2 regions of the Streptomyces crystallinus genome follow, and region 1 is predicted to be linked to the other one. Evidence: riboswitches for the same ligand, from Rfam matches in the RefSeq annotation. Region 1 holds a riboswitch; the other holds the start of a gene.

Region 1 (4,457 bases):
GTGCGACGACGGCGACCACCCCACCCCGGAGCAGATAGAGGGCCCGTACTTCAAACCGAACTCCCCCGAACGCACCTCGCTCCTCGAACCCGGCACCCCCGGCACCCGTCTCACCGTCACCGGGTACGTCTTCGGCCGGGCCTGTCTGCCGCTGGCGGGCGTGCTGCTCGACTTCTGGCAGGCGGACACCAACGGCGCGTACGACAACACCGGCTTCCGGATGCGGGGCCACCAGTACACCGACGCGCGCGGGGCGTTCACGCTCACCACCGTCGTGCCGGGGCTCTACCCGGGCCGCACGCGCCACATCCATGTGAAGGCGCAGGCCCCCGGCCGCCCGGTGCTCACCACCCAGCTCTACTTCCCCGGCGAGCCCCGCAACAACACCGACTCGCTCTTCGACGCCCGGCTGCTGATGACCGTACGGGACGCGGGCGGCGCGAAGCAGGCGGCGTTCGACTTCGTGCTCGACGTGGCCCAGTCGCCGTCACCGACCCCCACGCCCACCGACCCCCCGCCCGGCACCACCTGGGCCGTCGGCACCTCCTACCGCTCGGGCGACCGCGTCACGTACGGCGGCCGCACCTACGCCTGTCTCCAGGCCCACACGGCCCAGCCGGGCTGGGAGCCGCCGAACGTGCCCGCGCTGTGGGGGCCCGCGTGACCCTGCGCCCCGGCGCGCGCAACCCCACGGTGTACCGGGGCGGTTGAGGACAGGCCCTGGGGCGCCGCGTGCGCGCGGGCCGTGAGAAGAAAAAGAGACCCCGGCCGCCCGACCCCGCCGGGCGGGCCGGAGGGGGGAGGGCGCCGGGTCGCTCCACCGCGCAGGCGGCCGGGCCGGCGCGCAGAACCCGGCGCTTTCCCCCGACAGTTCGTGTTCCCCGATAGTCTTCAATTCGGCGTCGGATTACCACGCTTTTCAGGATTGCCGTCGCCTTGCCGTTCCGTATGAGCGTCCGGCGGATCCTTCGCCGTAGCGCCCGGATTCGCGACGACGCGGCGGGCGGCTGCGAAATACCGTCGCCTTTTCGGCTGTTCCTCTCGCGGCACTTCCCGCCGTACTTCTCGCAACCACCGCACAGTTCGGGCATTTCCGCCCGGCGGGCGTGGATGGCACACTGCGATCATGACTACGGAAACGATCAGCGCGGCGGCCGCGGGCGCCTGGAAACTCGGTGACCTGTCGGTCAACCGCCTGGGATTTGGCGCTATGCGCCTCACCGGCAGCGCCGCCTTCGACCTCGGCACGCCCAGCGACCGCGAGCGGTCCCTCGCCGTGCTGCGCCGCGCGGTCGAACTCGGCGTCAACCACATCGACACCGCGGCTTTCTACTTCTCCCGGCTCCGGTCCGCCAACGAGCTGATCAGCCGGGCACTGGCCCCCTATCCGGACGATCTGGTCATCGTCACCAAGGTCGGGCCGGGGCGCGACGCGTCCGGCGCGTGGCTGCCCTGGGCCAGGCCGGAGCAACTGCGCGGCCAGGTCGAGGAGAACCTGCGCCAGCTGGGCCGTGACCACCTCGACGTGGTCAACCTGCGCCTCAACGGGCCGGGTTCGCTCGCCGAACACTTCGGCGCGCTGGCCGAGCTGCGCCAGGCGGGCCTCATCCGCCACCTGGGCCTCTCCAACATCGACCCCGAGCATCTGGCGGAGGCCCAGGCCATCGCGCCGGTGGTCTGTGTGCAGAACCGGTACGGCCTGGACAGCCGGCGGACGGGCTCCGACGAGGTGCTGCGGCTCTGCGGTGAGCAGGGCATCGCGTTCGTCCCGTTCTTCGCCATCGCGGGGGAGGGGCGCGAGAGCGGTGCGGCACAGACCGGGGCCACGGACGGCGACGCCGTCCTCGCGGTCGCCCGCGCGCATGGTGTGACGTCCGCGCAGGTCCGCCTCGCGTGGACGCTCGCGCAGGGCGAGCACGTGCTGGCCATCCCGGGCACCGGCAACCCGGACCACCTGGTGGAGAACGTGGCCGCGGGCGCGCTGCGGCTCACGGACGAGGAGATGGCGCTGCTCCAGACGCCCTGCTAGATGTCCGAAATGGACCCTGGGTGACGGTTTTAAGTCCTATGTCGCCAATCGTTTCATTGGGAACGAAAAAGAGGCTTAGCTTTCGATTGGCTTTCATTTGGGTGCTGCCAGTGAAATATCTGTCGTCCCGGTGAAAGTCGGCGGAAGACGTGAAATGGGTCACGCGGGCCCCCGGCGGGCAGGGCCGCGGCGGGGCACGCATTCCGTTCTGTGGAGGGCGAGTTGGGGGTACGGGGAGAGAAGCACCCGTATCCCCGGAACCCGGTGGATCTTTCTTGACGATCTCCGCGTGAATTCCCGCTCTTGTTCACGCCGGTCCCCTTCGTTTACGGTCACGCTCAAATCCGGATGGACCGCCGAATCCTGCCGCTGTCCGGAAACCTCCCACACACGAAAAGGCAGGAGCGGGGGAACCAGGTAGGCCGCCGAATCCGGATGACGGAACGGCTCGGGGTGAAGCCGCGTGCAGCGCGGCCGGGCACTCTCGCCCGAACCCGACAGCTCACCTCGCAGGCGAACGAGAGGAATTCTCCATGCCTGCAAAGGGTAAGCACCGCCGCCCCAAGTCCAGCACCCTCACCCGGGGCATCGCCGCCGCGGGCACGGGCGGCGCCGCGCTCATCATTCCGGTGATCGGCGCGACCAGCGCCGGTGCCGCGCCCTCGGCGGCCCCGCACTCCGGTGCCGTGGCCAAGGCCCCGGCCGCCGTGGCCAAGGCGGCGCCGACGACCTACTCCGTGGTCGCCGGCGACTCCCTCTCCAAGATCGCCAAGGACCTGCGGGTGAGCGGCGGCTGGAAGCAGCTCTACCAGGACAACCGCCAGGCCATCGGCGGCAACCCGGCCATCATCCACCCCGGCCTGGAGCTGGCCGTGGGCAAGAAGGCCCCGGCGGCCTCCGCCGACCGTACGGCCACGACCCAGCGGGCCGACCGCTCGGCGCGGACCTCCACCCTGCCCCAGCAGGCGACCGCCGCCGTGGCGAAGACGGCGACGTACTCCGACAACCTGGACGGCTGGATCCGGCAGTCGCTGGACATCATGGCCCAGCACGGCATCCCGGGCTCCTACGACGGCATCTACCGCAATGTGATGCGCGAGTCGTCGGGCAACCCGCTGGCCATCAACAACTGGGACTCCAACGCCGTGGCCGGCACCCCGTCCAAGGGCCTCCTCCAGGTCATCGACCCCACCTTCGCGGCCTTCCACGTGCCCGGCACGTCGACGGACAGCTACGACCCGGTCGCCAACATCGTCGCCGCGTGCAACTACGCGGCCAAGACCTACGGCTCGATCGACAACGTGAACGGCGCCTACTGACCGAGTCCTCCTGCCGCCCGGGTGGGATGCAGACCATCTGGTCCAACAAGGACCAGATGGTCTGTTACTTTGGCGTGACCAGGCCCAGGGGAGGACCGTCATGCCACGCCCGACGCGCGCCGAGCTCGACGAGGAGATCGTCGAGGCCGCCGCCGAGCTCTTCACCACGCGGGGATACCGCGGCACCTCCGTGCAGGAGATCGCGGACCGGGTCGGCTACTCCAAGACGGGCCTGCTGCACCGCTTCCCCTCCAAGGAGCGGCTGCTCGCGGCGACACTGACCGGCCCGCTGACCGAGTTCGCCGCGCTTCGGGCCACCTGGGACGCCCTGCCGGAGGGTCCCGAGCGGCACCGGCGGGCCTCGGCCGACCTGGTCGACCTGGCGCTGCGCCACCGCTCCCGCCTCGCCCTCCTCTTCAACTCCGGGCTGCCGGTGCTGCCCGGCGCGCTCGCCGGTGTCGAGGGCATGGGGGATCTCGGGGACCACCGCACGGAGACCCTCGCCGCCTTCGCGGACGCGGACGACCTGGCGGGCACGATCCGGGCGCAGCTGGCCGTGACCGGGCTGCTCAGCACCGTCGCCGCGCGCCAGGACGTGCCGGACGAGCTGCTGCGCGCCCCGCTGCTCGAGGCCTTCCGCGCCGCGTGCGGGATACGCGCGCAGCATGAGGGGGCCGCGCGATGACGCCGCGTGCTGTCGCGAGCCGGGCGCTGCGCGGATGGCGCAAGTACGCCGTCGCCGTCGTCGTGCTCGCCGGGCTGGGCCTGGCGGGCGACCGGGCCGCGGCCGCCTGGACCGAACACCGTACGGCCGACGCCTTCCAGAAGGCCCAGGGCCTCAAGTCCGCGCCCCACGTGAAGGTGCACGGCTTCCCCGTACTGACCCAGCTGGCCGGCGGCACCCTCGACCGCGTCGACATCGAGGCGTCCGACATCCCCGCGGGCCGCGACGGCGGCAGGCTCCCCATCACCACCCTCAACGTCGAACTCGACCGACTGCGCCGCTCGGCGGACGCCTCCGAGGCCCATGCCGCCTCCGCCCGGGCCACGGCGTTCGTGTCGTACGAGGACCTGTCCCGCGCACTCGGCATCGAGATCGGCTACAGCCA
Region 2 (4,457 bases), on a different contig from region 1:
TTGCCGTCCTTGTAGAACTCGGACGCGGCGACGTCGAGCGCGAGCGCGATGTCCTTGCCCGGGGCGTAGCCGGCCTCCTTGATGGCCTCCAGGATCAGGTCCAGGGCGGCGCGGTTGGAGTCCAGGTTCGGGGCGAAGCCGCCCTCGTCGCCGAGGCCGGTGGACAGGCCCTTGCGCTTCAGGACGGCCTTGAGGGTGTGGTAGACCTCGGTGCCCCAGCGCAACGCCTCGGAGAAGGACTCCGCGCCGATCGGGGCGATCATGAACTCCTGGATGTCGACGTTGGAGTCGGCGTGCGACCCACCGTTGAGGATGTTCATCATCGGAACGGGCAGCAGGTGCGCGTTCGGGCCGCCCAGGTAGCGGAACAGCGGCAGGTCGCTGGCCTCGGAGGCGGCGTGGGCCACGGCGAGCGAGACGCCGAGGATGGCGTTGGCGCCCAGCGAGCCCTTGTTGTCCGTGGCGTCCAGGTCGAACATCGCCTGGTCGATCAGGCGCTGCTCGGTGGCGTCGTAGCCGACGAGCTCCGGGCCGATCTGCTCGATCACGGCGAGGACGGCCTTCTCGACGCCCTTGCCCTGGTAGCGGCTGGGGTCGCCGTCACGCAGTTCGATGGCCTCGAAGGCACCGGTGGAGGCACCCGAGGGGACGGCGGCACGGCCGGTGCTGCCGTCGTCGAGGCCGACCTCGACCTCGACCGTGGGGTTGCCTCGGGAGTCCAGGATTTCCCGGGCTACGACGACGTCGATGGACGGCACGAGCATCTCCTTCTGGGATGTGACGCGAATGGGCCGGGCCGCGTGGTCCGGCACCCCTGAGCCTAACCGGCTCCGGGGCATCGGCCAGCCGACCGACCGGGTCGTGGGACGAAACGGGGGGCAAAATGTTCCCGAACAAAACAAAGCCCCGCCCCGTGTGGGGCGGGACTTTGCTCGGGGCGCGGCCCCGGGCCCGGTTCAGCTGACAGCTGAGTGGATCTTGGGGGCCGGTTTTTGGGCCCCCACCCCACCCCTTCCCGAAAGCCCTCCGGCGGGCGGCCGGGGGCTCCGCCCCAGGGCCCGGCCTTCGTCTGCGGCTGAGTGGGTGGTTGCTCGCGCAGTTCCCCGCGCCCCTTAGGTAGTAGGCCGCGCCGGAGCACCCAGCTCAGCCACAGTCCTTTAGGGGCGCGGGGAACTGCGCGAGCAACCCACCACACACCCGCAGACAAAGACCGGGCAGCACGCGCTAGCTGAGGTGGAGGTGCTGGTCCACGAAGATCAGGTTCGCGTCCTTCACCACGTCCTTGTTCAGCTCGTACAGCTTCTCCCAGCCGCCCTTGACGCCGTGCGCCGCCGCGATGGAGCCGAGGGTGTCGCCGGACTTCACCGTGTACTCGCCGTCACCGGTCTTGACCGGCGCGGGGCGGGACTCGCCGCGCGAGGCGGGGGCGGACTCCCGCTTGGGGGCCGGGGCCGCCTTGGGCGCGGCCTTCTTCGGCGCGGCCTTCTTCGCGGCGCCGGACGTGTCCACGTCCGCGGCCGACCCACCGGCCGTCAGGTTGCCCGCACCGGCGCAGGACCAGGCACCCGGACCCTGCATGGCGAGCAGCTTCTCGGCCGTGGCGATCTGCTGGCCCTTGGTGGCCAGGTCGGCACGGGAGGCGTACTGGGTGCCACCCGCCGCGGCCCAGGAGGACTGCGAGAACTGCAGACCGCCGTAGTAGCCGTTGCCGGTGTTGATCGACCAGTTGCCACCGGACTCGCACTGGGCGACGGCGTCCCAGGTGGAGACGGAGGCGGCGGAGGCGGAGCCCGCGGCCATCAGCGGGGCGGCGACGGCGGCACCGGTGACACCCGCCAGCGTGACGACGCGGACGGCCTTGGACGGGCGGCGGTGCTTGCCCTTGCCAGAAAGCAGCATGGAGTTCTCCTCACCGACGCCTGCGAGGTGAGCTGTCGGGTTCGGGCGAGTGAGTGGCCCGGCCGCGCCAGTGGCGCGTCTTCACCCCAAGCCGGTCCCGTGGCCGCCGGGGACGTGTGTACGTCCCCCAACGGCCGGGCCCGGCGCTTACCTTGGGTCCCCCGCTCCTGCCTACGGCGCATCGAGCGTCGACTGTTCCCCCGCGACCGACGGCAGGATTCGGCGTTTCCGGTCGGAGGGGCCCGTGGTGACGAGCGCTCCGACCGTAAACACACCAACCCCTGATGTTCAAAGGGGCACATCAGGGAGAAATCGCCCCTCGGGCCTCTTTCGCGCCCCCTGTTTCCGCAGGTCGGGGGCGTAACGCGCGTACCGGGCGGACGGGACAGGGCAGTTGACGGAAAGAGATCCATGTCTCACTTGCACAGAAGCGGACATAGACCCCTGAACTACCCCTTGGTCGGGGCCGGGTTGTCCGTCTTTGCCAGGTTCAGATCAAGGTTCTGGCCAGGCAGGATCAGGTTCGGGTCGGAGCCGATCGTCTTCTCGTTGGCCTTGTAGAGCGCGGACCAGCCGCCCTCGACCTTGTGCGCGCGCGAGATGTCCCACAGGTTGTCGCCGGGGCGGACGGTGTAGTCGGCGCCCAGGACGTCGCCCGCGCCACGTGAGTCGGCGTCACCTCGCGAGGCGTGTCGCCCCGATTCATGGGTGTTGTCCGTATTGCCCGGCTCGGTGGTCGCGGGGGTGCCGCTCTCGGCCGGGTCCGGCGTGCCGCGGTGCTTGCCGCCGGAGGCGGAGCCGGCGGCCGGGTCGGTGGTCTTCGCCGTACCGCCGGCGCCGGCGTCGGTCGAGCCGGGCTTGCCGCTCGCACCCGTGGACGGCGCCGAGGGCGTCGTGGAGGGCTTGGGAGCGGTGGAGGCGGAGCCGGAGGGCGTACGGGACGCCGGAGGCTTCTTCGCGGGCGCGGACGGCGTCGCGGTGGCGTCCGGGGTCGCGGCCCCCTCCTCGGAGGGGACGTACGGCGAGGGGGTGGCGCCCGGGTCGACGGCCGGCGCACCGGCGCCCGAGGTGAGCCCGGAGACCGACGAGCAGCTGGTGAAGGCCTTGGGGCCCTTCGCCGCGAGCACCTTCTCGGCCACGGCTATCTGCTGGGCGCGGCTGGCCAGGTCGGGCCGCTCGGCATAGGAGGTGCCGCCGTAGGTCTGCCAGGTCTCCTGCGAGAGCTGGAGCCCGCCGTACAGCCCGTTGCCGAAGTCCGCGCTCCAGGCGCCGCCGCTCTCGCACTCCGCGACGCGGTCCCAGGTGGTCGCGGAGGCGGCGTTCGCGCCGCTCGCGGCGAAGAGCGGCAGGGCGAGGGCCGAGCCGGTCACCCCCGCCGCGACGACGAGTGCGGGAGCCTGGCGGGGTCGGCGGTGCCGTCCGTTCCCGGAGCGCATGCTGTGGCCTTCCGTGTGACTACGTCTGTGACTGCTGGGCCTGGCGGTGAGCCTGGTTTGCCGAGTCGAGGGGTGAACGTAGCCGTACTCGAACGCTTGTCACAAGTCGATGCACCCGCGATAACGCGAAAGTCACAGTTTTGACGTACCGTCAGTTACGGCGGGCGTGAACTCGACCGGAAGGGTGCGCAGTCCGCGCATGATGAGGCCGCCGCGCCAGCGCAAATCGGCAGGATCCGCCCCGAGCCGCAGGTCAGGGAGGCGCCGCAACAGCGTTGCCAGCGCGGCCCTCGCCTCCAGGCGGGCGAGCGGTGCTCCGAGGCAGTAGTGGATGCCGTGGCCGTAGCCGAGGTGCTGGTTGTCGCGGCGCCCGAGGTCGAGGGTGTCGGGGTCGCGGAAGCGCTCCGGATCGCGGTCGGCGGCGGCGAGCACGACGAGCACCGGGTCGCCCGCGGCGATGTCCTGACCCCCGATCGACAGCGGCCGGGTGGCGAACCGCCAGGTGGCCATCTCCACCGGCCCGTCGTAGCGCAGCAGTTCCTCCACGCCGGTGTCCAGCAGGTCCGACTCCCCGGCCGCCAGCGAGGCCTGGAGGCGCTCACGCTGTTCCGGGTTGCGCAGCAGCGCGTACACGCCGTTGCCGATGAGGTTCACGGTCGTCTCGAACCCGGCGAAGAGCAGGATGAAGGCCATCGCGGCGGCCTCGTTCTCGGTGAGGTGCTCGCCGTGGTCGCTGGCCCGGATCAGACCGGAGATGAGGTCGTCGCCGGGGTTCTCCCGCTTGCGGTGGATGAGTTCCAGGAGGTACCCGCGCATCTTCTTCACCGAGCGCGCCACACCGCCGCGCGGGCCGCCGCCGTGCCGGATCATCATCCCGGCCCAGTCGCGGAAGTCGTCCTGGTCCTCGCGCGGCACCCCGAGCAGGTCACAGATGGCGTAGATGGGCAGCGGGAACGCGAACTCGTGGATGAGGTCGGCCTCGCCGCGCTCGGCGAACCGGTCGATGAGCGCGTCCGTCAACTCCTGTACCCGGGGCGCGAATTCGGCGACCGTACGGGGAGTGAACGCCTTCGACACCAGCCGCCGCAGCCGGGTGTGGTCCGGCGGGTCGATGTTGAGCAG

Evidence for each region. A riboswitch is a leader RNA that binds a small molecule or an ion and turns the genes downstream of it on or off. The one in region 1 is predicted to bind cyclic di-AMP.
Region 2: it holds a riboswitch for cyclic di-AMP, as region 1 does, so the genes downstream of both, ABD236_RS10240 (transglycosylase family protein) here and ABD236_RS13685 (transglycosylase SLT domain-containing protein) in region 1, are expected to answer to the same signal.

What each region holds. Positions count from the first base shown of each region.
Region 1 covers NZ_BAAACA010000014.1:686,537-690,993, reverse strand. Annotated here, with positions in the region: gene ABD236_RS13695 (dioxygenase family protein) at 1-664, shown strand, start outside; gene ABD236_RS13690 (oxidoreductase) at 1,127-2,029, shown strand; cyclic di-AMP (ydaO/yuaA leader) riboswitch at 2,374-2,560, shown strand; gene ABD236_RS13685 (transglycosylase SLT domain-containing protein) at 2,563-3,348, shown strand; gene ABD236_RS13680 (TetR/AcrR family transcriptional regulator) at 3,449-4,033, shown strand; gene ABD236_RS13675 (LmeA family phospholipid-binding protein) at 4,030-4,457, shown strand, end outside.
Region 2 covers NZ_BAAACA010000012.1:69,355-73,811, reverse strand. Annotated here, with positions in the region: gene eno (phosphopyruvate hydratase) at 1-764, opposite strand, end outside; gene ABD236_RS10240 (transglycosylase family protein) at 1,225-1,899, opposite strand; cyclic di-AMP (ydaO/yuaA leader) riboswitch at 1,902-2,088, opposite strand; gene ABD236_RS10235 (transglycosylase family protein) at 2,349-3,335, opposite strand; gene ABD236_RS10230 (cytochrome P450 family protein) at 3,468-4,457, opposite strand, start outside.